3 regions of the Arthrobacter sp. Soil_C_49 genome follow, and region 1 is predicted to be linked to each of the others. Evidence: riboswitches for the same ligand, from Rfam matches in the RefSeq annotation. Region 1 holds a riboswitch; each other region holds the start of a gene.
What was found. A riboswitch is a leader RNA that binds a small molecule or an ion and turns the genes downstream of it on or off. The one in region 1 is predicted to bind S-adenosylmethionine.

Region 1 (4,098 bases):
GGTAGGTTTCGATCAGGCGGTGCCGGCGCACCATGGAAAGGGCCAGCCGGACGCCCTGGTCGGTGAGCGTGATGGCGCTGTAGGGCTTGTGGTCCACCAGGCCCTGGTCTTTCAGCTTGCGGACCATCTCGGACACCGAGGAATTGGCCACCCCCAGGCGCTGGGCGAGCTGGGAGGACGTGATGGGCTTGTCCTGCCATTCAGTGAATGAGTAGATGACCTTGACGTAATCCTCGATGGAGGAGGAGGGCGCGCTGGTCTTCACAGCACCTAGCCTACCCGCTGACCGCGCGCCGTCACGCTTTGATGGCCCGCCAGGTGAGCGTGAGATAGGGCAGTTCGAGCTCTTCGTCGAGGCGGTGCCCCAGGTGGTCGTGGAGATACCAGTCGAGGTTGGCCAGCACCTTTGCGCGGGTGGTTTCGCCGGCCCGCAGGTAATAGCTCCGGGATTTGGCCAGCTCCACGAGGTCGGTGGTGGTGACTTGGTCCTGCCAGTGAGTTACGTGGCCCTCAAGGTCCCGGAACTCCGGACCCACCTGCGGCCGGAAGCCCGGCTTGTACACGTCGCCGGCGTGCATGATCCGGGACAGCCGGTGCACCCAGGGAACGGAGGTGTCCAGCTGGTTCCAGATGAGGCCCAGCGTTCCGTGCGGCCGCAGGACGCGTGCCAGTTCGGTGCTGGCCGCGAGGGCGTCACACCAGTGCCAGGCCTGGGCAACGCTCACGACGTCGAAGGCCGCCGCGGGCAGGCCGGTGACCTCTGCAGTGGCCTGGACAGCCGTGGCAGCGGGATAATGCGCGCGTAACTGTTCGAGCATGTCCGTGGAAGGGTCCACCGCCGTGACGGACAGTCCCATGCCGAGCAGGAGTTCGGTGAACTTTCCGGTGCCGGCACCGGCATCGAGCGCATCCCGGGCTCCGGCAGGGACCAGCCAGCGTGCTGATTCTTCCGGGTAGCCCGGGCGGACCTGCTGGTAGTGCCGGCCGCCGTCCTGGAAGCTTTGGCCGAGCTCCCGCCGCCGTCCGTGGTCAAGTTTGGGGCCACCCCGTACCACGTGTGGCCTCCTTCGATTGATGCCCTTGGGTATCCTTCGAATTTACCGCAAGTGCCTAGTCGTCGATGCAGGGAGCGGCACCCGCGGTGCCGGGAGTGTTGGGAGCCCAGTGCGGGTAGGTCCGGGTGTCGTTGGCGGGAACCCAGCGCCCGGCGTCCACCACGTAGTCCCAGCCCAGCCCGTTGTTGCGCAGCGCCGCGATGCCGGCAAGGAGACGCTCGGCGTCCTCCAGGCGGGAGCCGACGCCGAAGCTGGCGCGCAGCGATCCGGACGGCAAACCCAGGCGCTTCAGCAGCGGGTGGGCGCAGAAGCGGCCGTCACGGAGGCCCACGCCGTGCTCCGCGGACAGGTAGGCGGCCACCAGCCCGGCGTCGTAGCCCTCCACGGAGAAGTTGACCACGCCGATGGTGTCGGTGTCCGGGTTGGTGTCCTTGAAGATCTGGTGCACCGTGACGCCGTCGATCTGCTGCAGGCCTTCCACCAGGAAGGAGCGGATGGCAGATTCGTGGGCGTGCCACTGCTCCTGGTCCAGCCCGGCAATCACCTGCGTGGCACGGGCCAGGGTCGCCGCGCCCAGGACGTTGGGCGAGCCGCCCTCATGGCGGGCCGGGCCGGTGGCCCAGCTGACGCCGTCGAGCCTTGCTTCCTTGACGGCGCCGCCGCCGGCAAGGTGCGGCGTTCCGGCGTCCAGCCAGTCCGTGCGGCCCACGAGCACGCCGGAACCGAAAGGTGCGTACAGCTTGTGGCCGGAGAAGGCGAGGTAGTCGACGTCGTCCGCTGCAATGTTCACACGGCGGTGCGGCGCAAGCTGGGCGGCGTCCACCACGATCCGTGCGCCGTGTTCGTGTGCCAGCGCGGCCAGGGCACGAATGGGGAGGATTTCGCCGGTAACGTTTGATGCGCCGGTGACGGCGAGCAGGCTCACACCGCCCTGGCTCAGTTCCGCGCGGATGGCGTCGATGGTTCCAGCGATGGTGTCGGCGGCAACGATGCTGCGGTGCGGGACACCCTGCCACGGCAGCAGGTTGGCGTGGTGCTCGATGTCCAGGTAGAGGACTTCGCCGTCGGGCCGGCCGTCCGTTGCGGGCAGGCACCCGGCCAGCAGGTTGAGCGAATCGGTGGTGTTCCGTGTGAAGATCACCGAATCATCCGGGCGGCCGCCCACGAACTCCCGCACAATGTTGCGTGAATTTTCGTACACGGAGGTGCTGATCTGGGATGCGTAACCGGCGCCGCGGTGGACGCTGGCGTAGAACGGCAGGATCTCGTTAAGGTACGCCGAGACCACGGAGAGGGCCGGAGCCGAGGCGCCGTAGTCAAGGTTGGCGTAGCGGACGTGGCCGCCATGGATCAGCGGTGCCTGGATTTCTGCGCCGGTGACGGCGGCGAGCGGACGCCCCGCGGCAGCACGGCGGGCATCAAAGATGGTTCCAGCCGGGGCAGCTTCAAAGGTGGCGTTGGGGGAGACGGTGGCAGTTGTCACGGCAGACCTCACTTCAGAAGGACTCCCACACCCGGGGAATCCGCGCTTGCCGCATCCGCTCCGGACCGGCCTGGTCGTCACCCGGGGCACCCCACCGCGGTTGGAGGGTTGCCGGCCAGCAAACCGGGGTTTCGCGCTGGCACTCGTGACCTGGTTAAGAGCGTAGAACATGGGGCCGGAAGGTTCGAAGCCGGCACAAATGTTAAGCGTTTTGTTACGAGCCCGCTGGAAAGGGCTTCTTTTGCCGAAGAAACGACGGCGGGCACCTCCTCGTGGGGGTGCCCGCCGCTCAGTTCTTCGGTAAAGCCGTGCTAGAGGAGGTCGTCCAGGTCCGGGTTCAATCTGCGGAGTACCTCGGAGTGCAGGATGGAGTTGGTGGCCAGTGCGTTGCCGCCGAATGGCCCGTCTTCCCCTTCCAGGGATGTGAAGCGGCCCCCGGCCTCCACCACGATCGGCACCAGTGCTGCCATGTCATAAAGGTTCAGTTCAGGTTCGCAGGCAATGTCCACGGAACCTTCCGCCACCATGCAGTAGGACCAGAAGTCGCCGTACGCACGGGTCCGCCACACATCCTCGGTGAGGCCCAGGAAGTTGTCCAGGCTTCCGCGTTCCTTCCAGCCGCCCAGGCTGGAATAGGAGAGGGAGGCATCGGACAGCTTGGAAACGTTGGAGACCCGCAGTCGGGTGGCCGCGGCGAGGGAGCGGCCCATGTAGGCGCCCATGCCCTTGGCGGCCCACCAGCGTTTGCCCAAGGCCGGTGCGCTGACCACGCCGACCACCGGCTCGCCCTCATCCACCAGCGCAATCAGGGTGGCCCAGACCGGGACGCCGCGGACGAAGTTCTTGGTGCCGTCGATGGGATCGATGATCCAGCGGCGGGACCCGTGCCCGGTGCTGCCGAACTCCTCGCCCAGCACAGCGTCGCGCGGGCGGGAACGTGACAACTGGCCGCGGATGGCTTCTTCGGCGGCCTTGTCCGCGTCGGTGACTGGCGTCAGGTCAGGCTTGGTCTCCACCTGGAGATCCAGGGCCTTGAAGCGGCTCATGGTCTGGTCGTCCACGGAGTCGGCCAGGACATGGGCCAGGCGCAGGTCATCGTTGTAGCTTGAAGCGGGTTGGATCATGGTTACAAACTACCGTCTTCACGCGGTTCTGCTGGGAGATCGGCGTGGTCAGTTGACGCTGCCGAGCTCCTTGGCCTCCTGGGCCTCCATCCGGGGATCGGTGCCGAGGAGCCGACGCAGCGAGGCCAGCCGGGCTACTCCGGTGGCTCCGGCATGGCCGCCGGCCACCCAGGCATCCAGGCCGCAGTTCACCGCCGTTGCGGTGTGTTTGCAGCCCCGTTCGCAGTCCTCGATGCCGGGGGAGAGGTCCGGGAAGGACCGCAGGATCCGGTCCGGGTCCACGTGGGCCAGGCCGAAGGAGCGGATACCGGGGGTGTCGATGATCCAGCTGCCGGATGGGGCATCAGACAACCTCAGGGCCAGGGCGGACGACGACGTGTGGCGGCCGCGTCCGGTCACGGCGTTGACTCCGCCCGTGGCACGCTCGGCTCCGGTC
Region 2 (4,098 bases), on a different contig from region 1:
CCGGCAGGACCTGCGGCGGCACGGGGAACTGGAACAACGACTCCATCCCGGCGTAAAGGTCGTACGTTCGTCCTGCGCCGGTATGGCCTGCCCCGCCGGTTCCCTGGTCAACGAAGGTGGTGAGCGTGTCCGTCTGGAATACAGGCAGCAGCGAGATCAGGAAGACGCCGATCAGCACCGCGAGCGCGGTCACGTAGAGCTTGGCCGCACGGCGTGAAGTCAGGTCCACCACGGTCCCAAAGTCCGCTTGGACCCGGGGCCCGTAGACCATACCCACTACCAGGCCGGAGAAGAGGACAAAAAGCTCGGCGCCGGAAACGAAGCCCACCGCTTCCTGGGTAAGCAGCTGGAACAGCGACGTCATACCTAGGTGGTTCACCACCACGAACACAATGGCCATGCCCCGCAGCAGGTCCACCCGAGAGTCCCTGTTGGAGGGATCCGTGTAGCTCCAGGCCGTTGCCGCGTTGACCCGCCGGGGGATCTGCCACAGCGCCACCAGGAGGATGATCAATGCCGCTCCCACCGTCCAGGCAGCGGCCCCCGCAAGCGTGTTGGCACGGACGTATCCCGCTCCGGCGGCGATGTCGGTAACAGGCCCGGTGACCATGGGGGAAGCCTCCAGCCGGTCACGGGCGGCGGCCGCAACTGCAGGGTTTCCGGTGAGCAGCCAGTCGATGCTTGCCACGCCGATGTCCCTGGTGCTGGTCCGCTCATCCCAGACCACTGCAGCCGTCTTGGCGAAGTCTGTGGACGTGGCGGCATCCAGGACTTGATCCCACCAGCCCACTTTGATGTCCAGGTCGGAAGCGCCGCCGGAGGCCGGGCTGTAGAAGGCCGCGGTATGCAGCAGGAACGGCTTGTCCTTCCCTGCCGCATACGTTGCGTAGAAGTTTTCCGCGCCGGAGGTGGTGAGCATCTCCTTCAGTTCGTTCTGCCGGGGCACTGTATTCACGGGAGCGCCGCCGGCGGTGTCGTCATGGAAGGCGGTCAGGCCCACCCAGTCCACGGCGTCGTCCCCGGGATAGTAGGGGGCGTAGGCCGCGTCGGAACCGTTCCATACGCCGTCACCGTTGGTATCCAGCAGGGCAAAGCCCTCGCTGCCTGGTCCGGGGGCGTTCCGGTGCCGGTCATAGGGGTAGTCCTTGCCTAGGTAGGGCTCCCACACCATAGATGTGCGCTCGCCGTCAGTTTCGTCGAATGCCGCGGAAATGGTTTGGAAGGCGGACCGGTAGGCGGCGGGCTGCTGGCCCCATTCCACCCAACTGGCATTCATGTCCGGGGCGAAGCGGACCAGCAGCTGGCCTTTGAAGTTCACGGCCAGCTTTCGGACCTCGGCGACGAAAGATGCGGCGGCGTCAGCAGTGACCTGGTCCAGCGGAACAGTGGGCTTCACCGTCAGCATCGCATGGGCGCCCTGGCCCCCGGACTGCTCCAGGAAGCCCCGGATGTCGTTCTCCTCCGATGCGCGGAACGGCAAGGCGATGTCGTGCCCGAAAAACGCCGGGGAGGCCCCCAGCCTTTCCGTGAAGCCGGCCGCCGTATCCTCACCCCATTCCAGGACGGCTCCGAGCATCGGCTTACCCTCATCCGGGAAGGCATCTGCAGCGCGGGCGGCTCCAGCGGGAACCACCAGCGCAAGGACAGCAATCAGCATTGCCGCGAGCAGGGCAGCGCCCGCACGGAGCAGTGGCAGGCGCCGATGCGGCCAGCGGAAATTCGGCGGAGGAAGTTGCCGTGAATGGTGTTGCAGCCCTGCGGCTAGTTGCGTGCTGATGAGAACCCCCGGGCATTTTTCTCCGACGACTGGGGCGGTGCCCCCCATGAGAAACACTATCTTCCGGGGAAGCCCCGTTAGGCGTAAGGCGCTTCGCCGCCTCGTGGTGATTCCCGCCGTCGTCCGTTCCGCAAACGGCAGTAACGCGCCCAAGCTGCTTCAGTTACGGAACATGACGACGACGGCGGTGCGGCAGTGCGCGCCAAGTGTTACGTTTTTGGGGAGTAATGAGTACCGGCGCCAAGCCCTGACTGGCCGGTCGGCAACCCTCCTTTCGCGGCGGGGTGCCTCAGGTGAATACTCGGCATATCGACCGATTCGAGCTGCAAGCGTGAGAGAAGGAGATCCGTCATGTCTGACGCACCTGCCCCCGAAGAAAAGCTGGCCTACCGCCTCATCACAGGGCCGGATGACCGGTCCTTCTGCGAGCGGATTTCCGCCGCCCTGGCAGAGGGCTACGTGCTGCACGGAAGCCCGGCCGTCACGTTCAACGGCCTCACTGCCATCGTGGCGCAGGCCGTGATCCTGCCGGCAGCCGTCGCTTCCGCCGACGCCGCTGTAGCCACCGCCGTGGACGAGCTTGTACTCGGCGAAGACCTTGAGTTCGCCGGGGAGGGCCACGCATGAGCTACGCAGGAGACCTTACGCCGCAGGAAGCCTGGGACAAGCTGCAGCAGGGCGCCATCCTGGTGGACGTGCGCACCGAGGGCGAATGGGCGCACATCGGCATCCCGGACACCAAGGCCACGGACAACGATCCGCTGTTCATCCAGTGGACCTTTCCGGGCGGCATCCCCAACCCCGATTTCCTTAAGGACCTGAGCCTGCAGGCCCCCGAGGATGGCTCCACTGAACTGCTGTTCCTCTGCCGCTCCGGCCAGCGGTCCATCGCCGCCGCCATCGCCGCCACACAGGCCGGGTTTACCTCCTACAACGTGCTGGAGGGCTTCGAAGGCGAGCCGGACCGCTACGGCGAACGAACCGTAAATGGCTGGAAGAACCGCGGCCTCCCTACCAACCTGGGAAAGAACTAAGTGACCTTCAACGAAGACGCCGCCGGCTGGAGCCCTGACACCCAGGCCGTCCGCGGCGGACTGGACCGCACCAACTTCCAGGAAACCAGCGAGGCTGTCTTCCTGAATTCAGGCTTCGTGTACGAATCCGCCGCCGCTGCCGAGCGGGCCTTCACCGGCGAGGACGAGCGCTTTGTCTACTCCCGCTATGGCAACCCCTCCGTGGCCACCTTCCAGGAGCGGCTCCGCCTCCTCGAGGGCACCGAGGCGTGCTTTGCGACGGCGTCGGGCATGTCCGCCGTTTTCACCGCCTTGGGTGCCTTGCTGGCTGCCGGCGACCGCGTGGTTGCCGCCCGCTCGCTCTTTGGCTCCTGCTTTGTGATCCTCAACGAGATCCTGCCGCGATGGGGCGTGGAAACCGTCTTCGTTGACGGCCCGGACCTGGACCAGTGGCGGTCAGCTCTGTCGCAGCCCACCACCGCTGTTTTCTTCGAATCACCGTCCAACCCCATGCAGGAGATCGTGGACATCGCTGCGGTGAGCGACCTCGCCCATGCAGCGGGCGCCACCGTGGTTGTGGACAACGTTTTTGCCACTCCCCTGCTGCAGCGCTGCGGGCAATTCGGTGCGGACGTCATTGTCTACTCCGGCACCAAACACATCGATGGCCAGGGCCGCGTGCTGGGCGGTGCCATCCTGGGCACCAAGGAATTCATCGAGGGCCCAGTCAAGCAGCTGATGCGCCACACCGGCCCGTCGCTGTCCGCCTTCAACGCCTGGGTCCTCACCAAGGGCCTGGAGACCATGGCCCTGCGCGTGAACCACTCCTCCGCTTCCGCCCTGCGGATCGCCGAGTGGCTGGAGCAGCAGCCCGCAGTGAGCTGGGTGAAGTACCCGCTGCTGAAGTCCCACCCGCAGTACGATCTCGCTGCCAAGCAGATGAAGGCCGGCGGCACAGTGCTCACACTTGAGCTTGCGCCCTCCGGCGGCCGCTCCGGCAAGGAGGCAGCTTTTGCGCTGCTGGATGCCTTGCGGATCATCGACATCTCCAACAACCTCGGCGATTCCAAGTCCCTGATCACCCATCCGGCCACCACCACGCACCGCGCGATGGGACCGGAAGGCCGGGCCGCCATTGGTCTCAGTGACGGGGTCGTGCGGCTCTCGGTGGGGCTTGAGGACGTGGATGACCTGATTGGCGACCTGGAACAGGCCCTCAAGCAGATTTAGCGCTGGCCGGGCCCGGTTCGGGCTCCGAGGCCCAGTTCTCACGAGGTTCGGGTTACAGGCCGTCGAAGGAAAGGTGGA
Region 3 (4,098 bases), on a different contig from region 1:
TCGAGCAGGCCGTGGCGGACGGCCGGATCCTGCGGACCCACATCCTCCGGCCCACCTGGCATTTTGTCCACCGGGACGATCTCCGCTGGCTTCGTGCGCTCTCCGCACCGCGGCTCGAACAGGCCAACGCGGCCACCTACCGCCGTACCGGCATCGACGCCGCCGTTGCCGCCCGGAGCGCCGAAGTCCTGGCCGGTGCGGTGGCGGGCGGAAACCACCTTCCCCGTGAGGGCCTGGCGGAAAAACTTCACGACGCCGGGCTCCCGGCTAAGGGCCTGGAACTTGCCTACCTGGTGATGCACGCGGAAATCAGCGGGGTCCTGGTGAGCGGCACCCCTGTGCGCAGTCCGGGCGGGGCGCTGAAGCAAACGTACGCGCTCTTCGACGAGCGGGTTCCTGCAGGACCGGAGCCTGCACTGAAAAGGGCGGAAGCGCTGGCAGAGCTGGCCCGCCGCTATTTCAGCAGCCGCGGCCCGGCGACGGTCAAGGACTGCGCGGACTGGTCCGGCCTGACCATGACGGACGTCCGGAAGGGCATGCAGCTCGCTGTTGAGGCGCATCCTGATGCCCTGGCCGAAACGGTGATTGACGGCGTCGTGCACTATTACGGTGCCGCGCCGAATTACGGAGCCGGAACCCATGACGCCGCCGAAGCGGGCGCGGGTGGTGCCGGGGAAGCCGGCCCGCGAATCGATCTCATCCAGTGCTACGACGAGTACGTGATGGGCTATTCCGCCACGCGGCACTACCTCGGAGGCAACGCCCCGACTTTCCCGTTCCAGGGCGAGCCCATGCATGTGGTGCTGCTGGACGGGCGGATGGCCGGTTCCTGGCGGCACAAGCTGTTTCCCGGCCGCTGCGAAGTCGATGTCCGGCTCTCTGGGGCTGAAACTCCGGGTTCTCCCGTGGCCGCGGCGGTTCAGGCAGCTGTGGAACGGTACGGCGCTTTTATGGGACTCCCCACCGTCCGCGTGCAGCCCGGGCTTAAGCTGGAAGGACACCAATGAGAGGCACGGCACCGTGAGCAACTTGTTTTTCTGGATCATTATCTTGTCGTTCCTGATCCCGATGGCCATGCGGATGTACCGGAAGTCGGTGGCCCGCAGGAACCATGAGCAGAGCTTTACGGGGCGCTACCCGGACCAGTTTCCGGGCGGCGGGATGTTCCCCGGCTCCAACGGCCCGCAAAGCAAGCAGCCCCGGGACGGTTTCACCCAGCAGGACTACTTCGGCGGCGGATTCCGCCAGCTTGACCAGCCCCAGCCCCTCCCCGGCGAGCCCCTGCCGCCCGTTCAACCGCTCCCGCCCGTCCCACCGGCGGGCCAGCAGTTCCCGCCCTACGGGCAGCCGGCTTTCCGCGAGCCGACGTTTGGACAGCCCGGCTACGGACAGTCCGGGCAGCCGCAGCAGGGACAGCGCGAAGAAGCCCCGCAGCAGCCCGCAGTCCCTGCAACTCCCCCGCCGCCGTCGGCCCCGCAAGGCTACCGCGCGCGCAAACTGGCGGAACTGGATACGCAGTACAGCAACGGTGAGCTTTCCATGGAGGAATACATGACCCGCCGCACCGAGATCATGAACGGCTAGGAGCCGTCAGACCAGGAAGCTGGTCCGGAGCTGGTGCCCCAGCTGGCCGATTTCGGTGAGGAATCCGTCGTGCCCGATGGGCGCCTCGATGAAGTTGACGTCCACGTCTCCCGGGAGCGCGCGGGCCAGTTCCAGGGACTGGGACGGGAAGTAGAGCCGGTCCGAATCCACGGCGGCCACAAAGAAGCGGGCGCCGGCACGGGACAGCGTTTGTTCCAGGGACCCGCGGCCGCGGCAGACGTCGTGGCTCATCAGTGCTTCGGTGATGGCGATGTAGCTGTTGGCGTCGAACCGCTGGACCAGCTTGGTGCCCTGATGGTCCAGGTAGCTCTCCACCTGGTAGCGTCCTCGTGCCGCGAGCTGCTCGCCCTGGAACGGTGATTCGGGGGCCTGGGGTGCCCGGCCGAAGCGTCCGTCGAGTTCAAGGGGCGAACGGTAGGTGATGTGGGCAATGCGCCGGGCCAGGGCCAGGCCCTCCTCCGGCAGCGGCCCGCCGTAGTAGTCACCGCCATTGAAGTTGGCGTCCTGGCGGATGGCCAGCGTCTGCGCCTGGGCGAAGGCGATCTGCTCGGCGGTGCTCGCGGCCCCCACGGAAATCACGGCGCAGCGCTGCACGCGTTCCGGATACGTCACCGCCCACTCCAGCGCACGGGCGCCTCCCATGGACCCGCCCAGCACCGCGAACCAGCTGCTGATGCCCAGCTGGTCGGCCAGCCGGGCCTCTGCCGCGGTGCTGTCCCGGAGGGTCACCAGCGGAAAACGGGAGCCCCAGGGCTTGCCGTCAGGGGCGGGCGAGGACGGCCCGGTGGAGCCGTAACAGCCGCCCACAATGTTGATTGATACGACGAAGAACCTGTCCGTGTCCACGGGAGCGCCCGGTCCTGCGAGCTGTTCCCACCAGCCTTCTTCGTCGGTGTCGCCGCGGGTCACGTGCGTGCTGCCGGTGAGGGCGTGCTCGATCAGGACCGCGTTGCTGCCGTCCTCGTTGAGCGTGCCCCAGGTTTCATAGGCGAGGGTGACGTCCGGCAGGTAGCCGCCTGCCTCGAGCTGCAGCCCCCCGATGGAGGCATAGCGGACAATCCCGTGTTCGGGAACGGTGGTACGGGTGACGGTAACCGTCATGGCAAGACCTCTTCTACGCGCTTGCCTGCCGCCGTCTGACCGGCAGGCCAGGTCTTCACCCGGGGCACCCCACCGCGGAAGGAGGGTTGCCGGCCAGCAAGCCGGGGCTGTCACTGGCACTCATGACCTTCATTGAGTGTACGAAACAGCCCCCGCCCGCCGCCAAGAGTGTGACTGGTTGTGACTTCCCGGTTGCCGCCGCTGCTCCTGCCGGTGCTCCTGCCGGCAGTCAGGGCGCCGCTCAGGCGCCGCTGGCTCCCTTGGCCGCCCTGAAGCCGGCTTCGAGGTCCGCGAGGATGTCATCGATGTGTTCGATGCCCACGGAAAGCCGCACCAGTCCGGGCGTCACGCCGGCCACTTCCTGCTGTTCCGGTGAAAGCTGGCTGTGGGTGGTCGACGCCGGATGGATCACCAGGGAGCGGACGTCGCCGATGTTGGCCACGTGCGAGTGCAGTTCAAGGGCGTCCACGAAGCGCTTGCCCGCCTCTGCCCCTCCGGCCAGGTTGAACGAGACGATGGCGCCTGTTCCCTTCGGTCCGTACTTGCGGCCCCGCTCGTACCAGGGGCTGGAGGGCAGGCCAGCATAGGCGACGGATTCGACGTCGTCCCTTCCTTCCAGCCAGCGCGCCACTTCGGTGGCGTTTGCCACGTGCCGCTCCACCCGCAGGCTCAGCGTCTCCAGCCCCTGGGCGATCAGGAAGGCGTTGAAGGGCGACACCGCCGAGCCGAGGTCGCGCAGGAGCTGGACCCGGGCCTTGAGGATGTAGGACAGGTTGGCGCCCAGCGCGCCCTCTGCGCCGAGGTCGCGGGCGTAGACCAGCCCGTTGTAGGTGGGGTCCGGGGTGTTGAACCCAGGGAACTTTTCCGCGTCCTTACCGAAATCGAACTTCCCGGAGTCCACGATGACGCCCGCGATGGCAGAACCGTGGCCGCCCAGGTACTTGGTGGCCGAGTGCACCACGATGTCAGCGCCCCACTCGAGCGGGCGGATGAGGTACGGGGTGGACAGGGTGTTGTCCACGATCAGCGGCACCCCGGCCTCATGCGCCACCTGGGACACGCCTTCAATGTCCAGCACGTCCTGCCGCGGGTTGGAAACCACCTCACCGAAGAAGAGTTTGGTGTTGGGCTGCACGGCGTCCCGCCACTGGTCCAGGTTGTCCGGGTCCGCCACGAAGGTGACCGAGATACCGAACTTCTTCAGGGTGTGCGCGAAGAGGTTGTAGGTGCCCCCGTAGAGGCTTGGGCTGGCCACGATGTGGTCTCCCGCCTCGGCGATGTTAAGGATGGCGAATGTCTCCGCGGCCTGCCCGGAGCTGAGCAGCAGGGCCCCCAGGCCGCCTTCCAGGCTGGCGATCCGCTGTTCCACGGCCTCCTGGGTGGGGTTGCCGA

Region 2: another riboswitch for S-adenosylmethionine. It lies ahead of AC3A4Z_RS15710 (DUF1737 domain-containing protein); the one in region 1 lies ahead of AC3A4Z_RS06075 (aminotransferase class V-fold PLP-dependent enzyme).
Region 3: another riboswitch for S-adenosylmethionine. It lies ahead of metX (homoserine O-acetyltransferase MetX); the one in region 1 lies ahead of AC3A4Z_RS06075 (aminotransferase class V-fold PLP-dependent enzyme).

Annotation. Positions count from the first base shown of each region.
Region 1 covers NZ_JBDGJZ010000002.1:585,594-589,691, forward strand. Annotated here, with positions in the region: gene AC3A4Z_RS06065 (metal-dependent transcriptional regulator) at 1-265, opposite strand, end outside; gene AC3A4Z_RS06070 (class I SAM-dependent methyltransferase) at 297-1,055, opposite strand; gene AC3A4Z_RS06075 (aminotransferase class V-fold PLP-dependent enzyme) at 1,111-2,538, opposite strand; SAM riboswitch class IV at 2,576-2,689, opposite strand; gene hisN (histidinol-phosphatase) at 2,850-3,662, opposite strand; gene rsgA (ribosome small subunit-dependent GTPase A) at 3,711-4,098, opposite strand, start outside.
Region 2 covers NZ_JBDGJZ010000010.1:1,168-5,265, reverse strand. Annotated here, with positions in the region: gene opgC (OpgC domain-containing protein) at 1-1,657, opposite strand, end outside; SAM riboswitch class IV at 2,001-2,115, shown strand; gene AC3A4Z_RS15710 (DUF1737 domain-containing protein) at 2,129-2,404, shown strand; gene AC3A4Z_RS15705 (rhodanese-like domain-containing protein) at 2,401-2,811, shown strand; gene AC3A4Z_RS15700 (O-succinylhomoserine sulfhydrylase) at 2,812-4,020, shown strand; gene AC3A4Z_RS15695 (DUF1905 domain-containing protein) at 4,073-4,098, opposite strand, start outside.
Region 3 covers NZ_JBDGJZ010000013.1:45,742-49,839, reverse strand. Annotated here, with positions in the region: gene AC3A4Z_RS17925 (winged helix DNA-binding domain-containing protein) at 1-1,007, shown strand, start outside; gene AC3A4Z_RS17920 (hypothetical protein) at 1,021-1,584, shown strand; gene metX (homoserine O-acetyltransferase MetX) at 1,591-2,706, opposite strand; SAM riboswitch class IV at 2,719-2,834, opposite strand; gene AC3A4Z_RS17910 (bifunctional o-acetylhomoserine/o-acetylserine sulfhydrylase) at 2,948-4,098, opposite strand, start outside.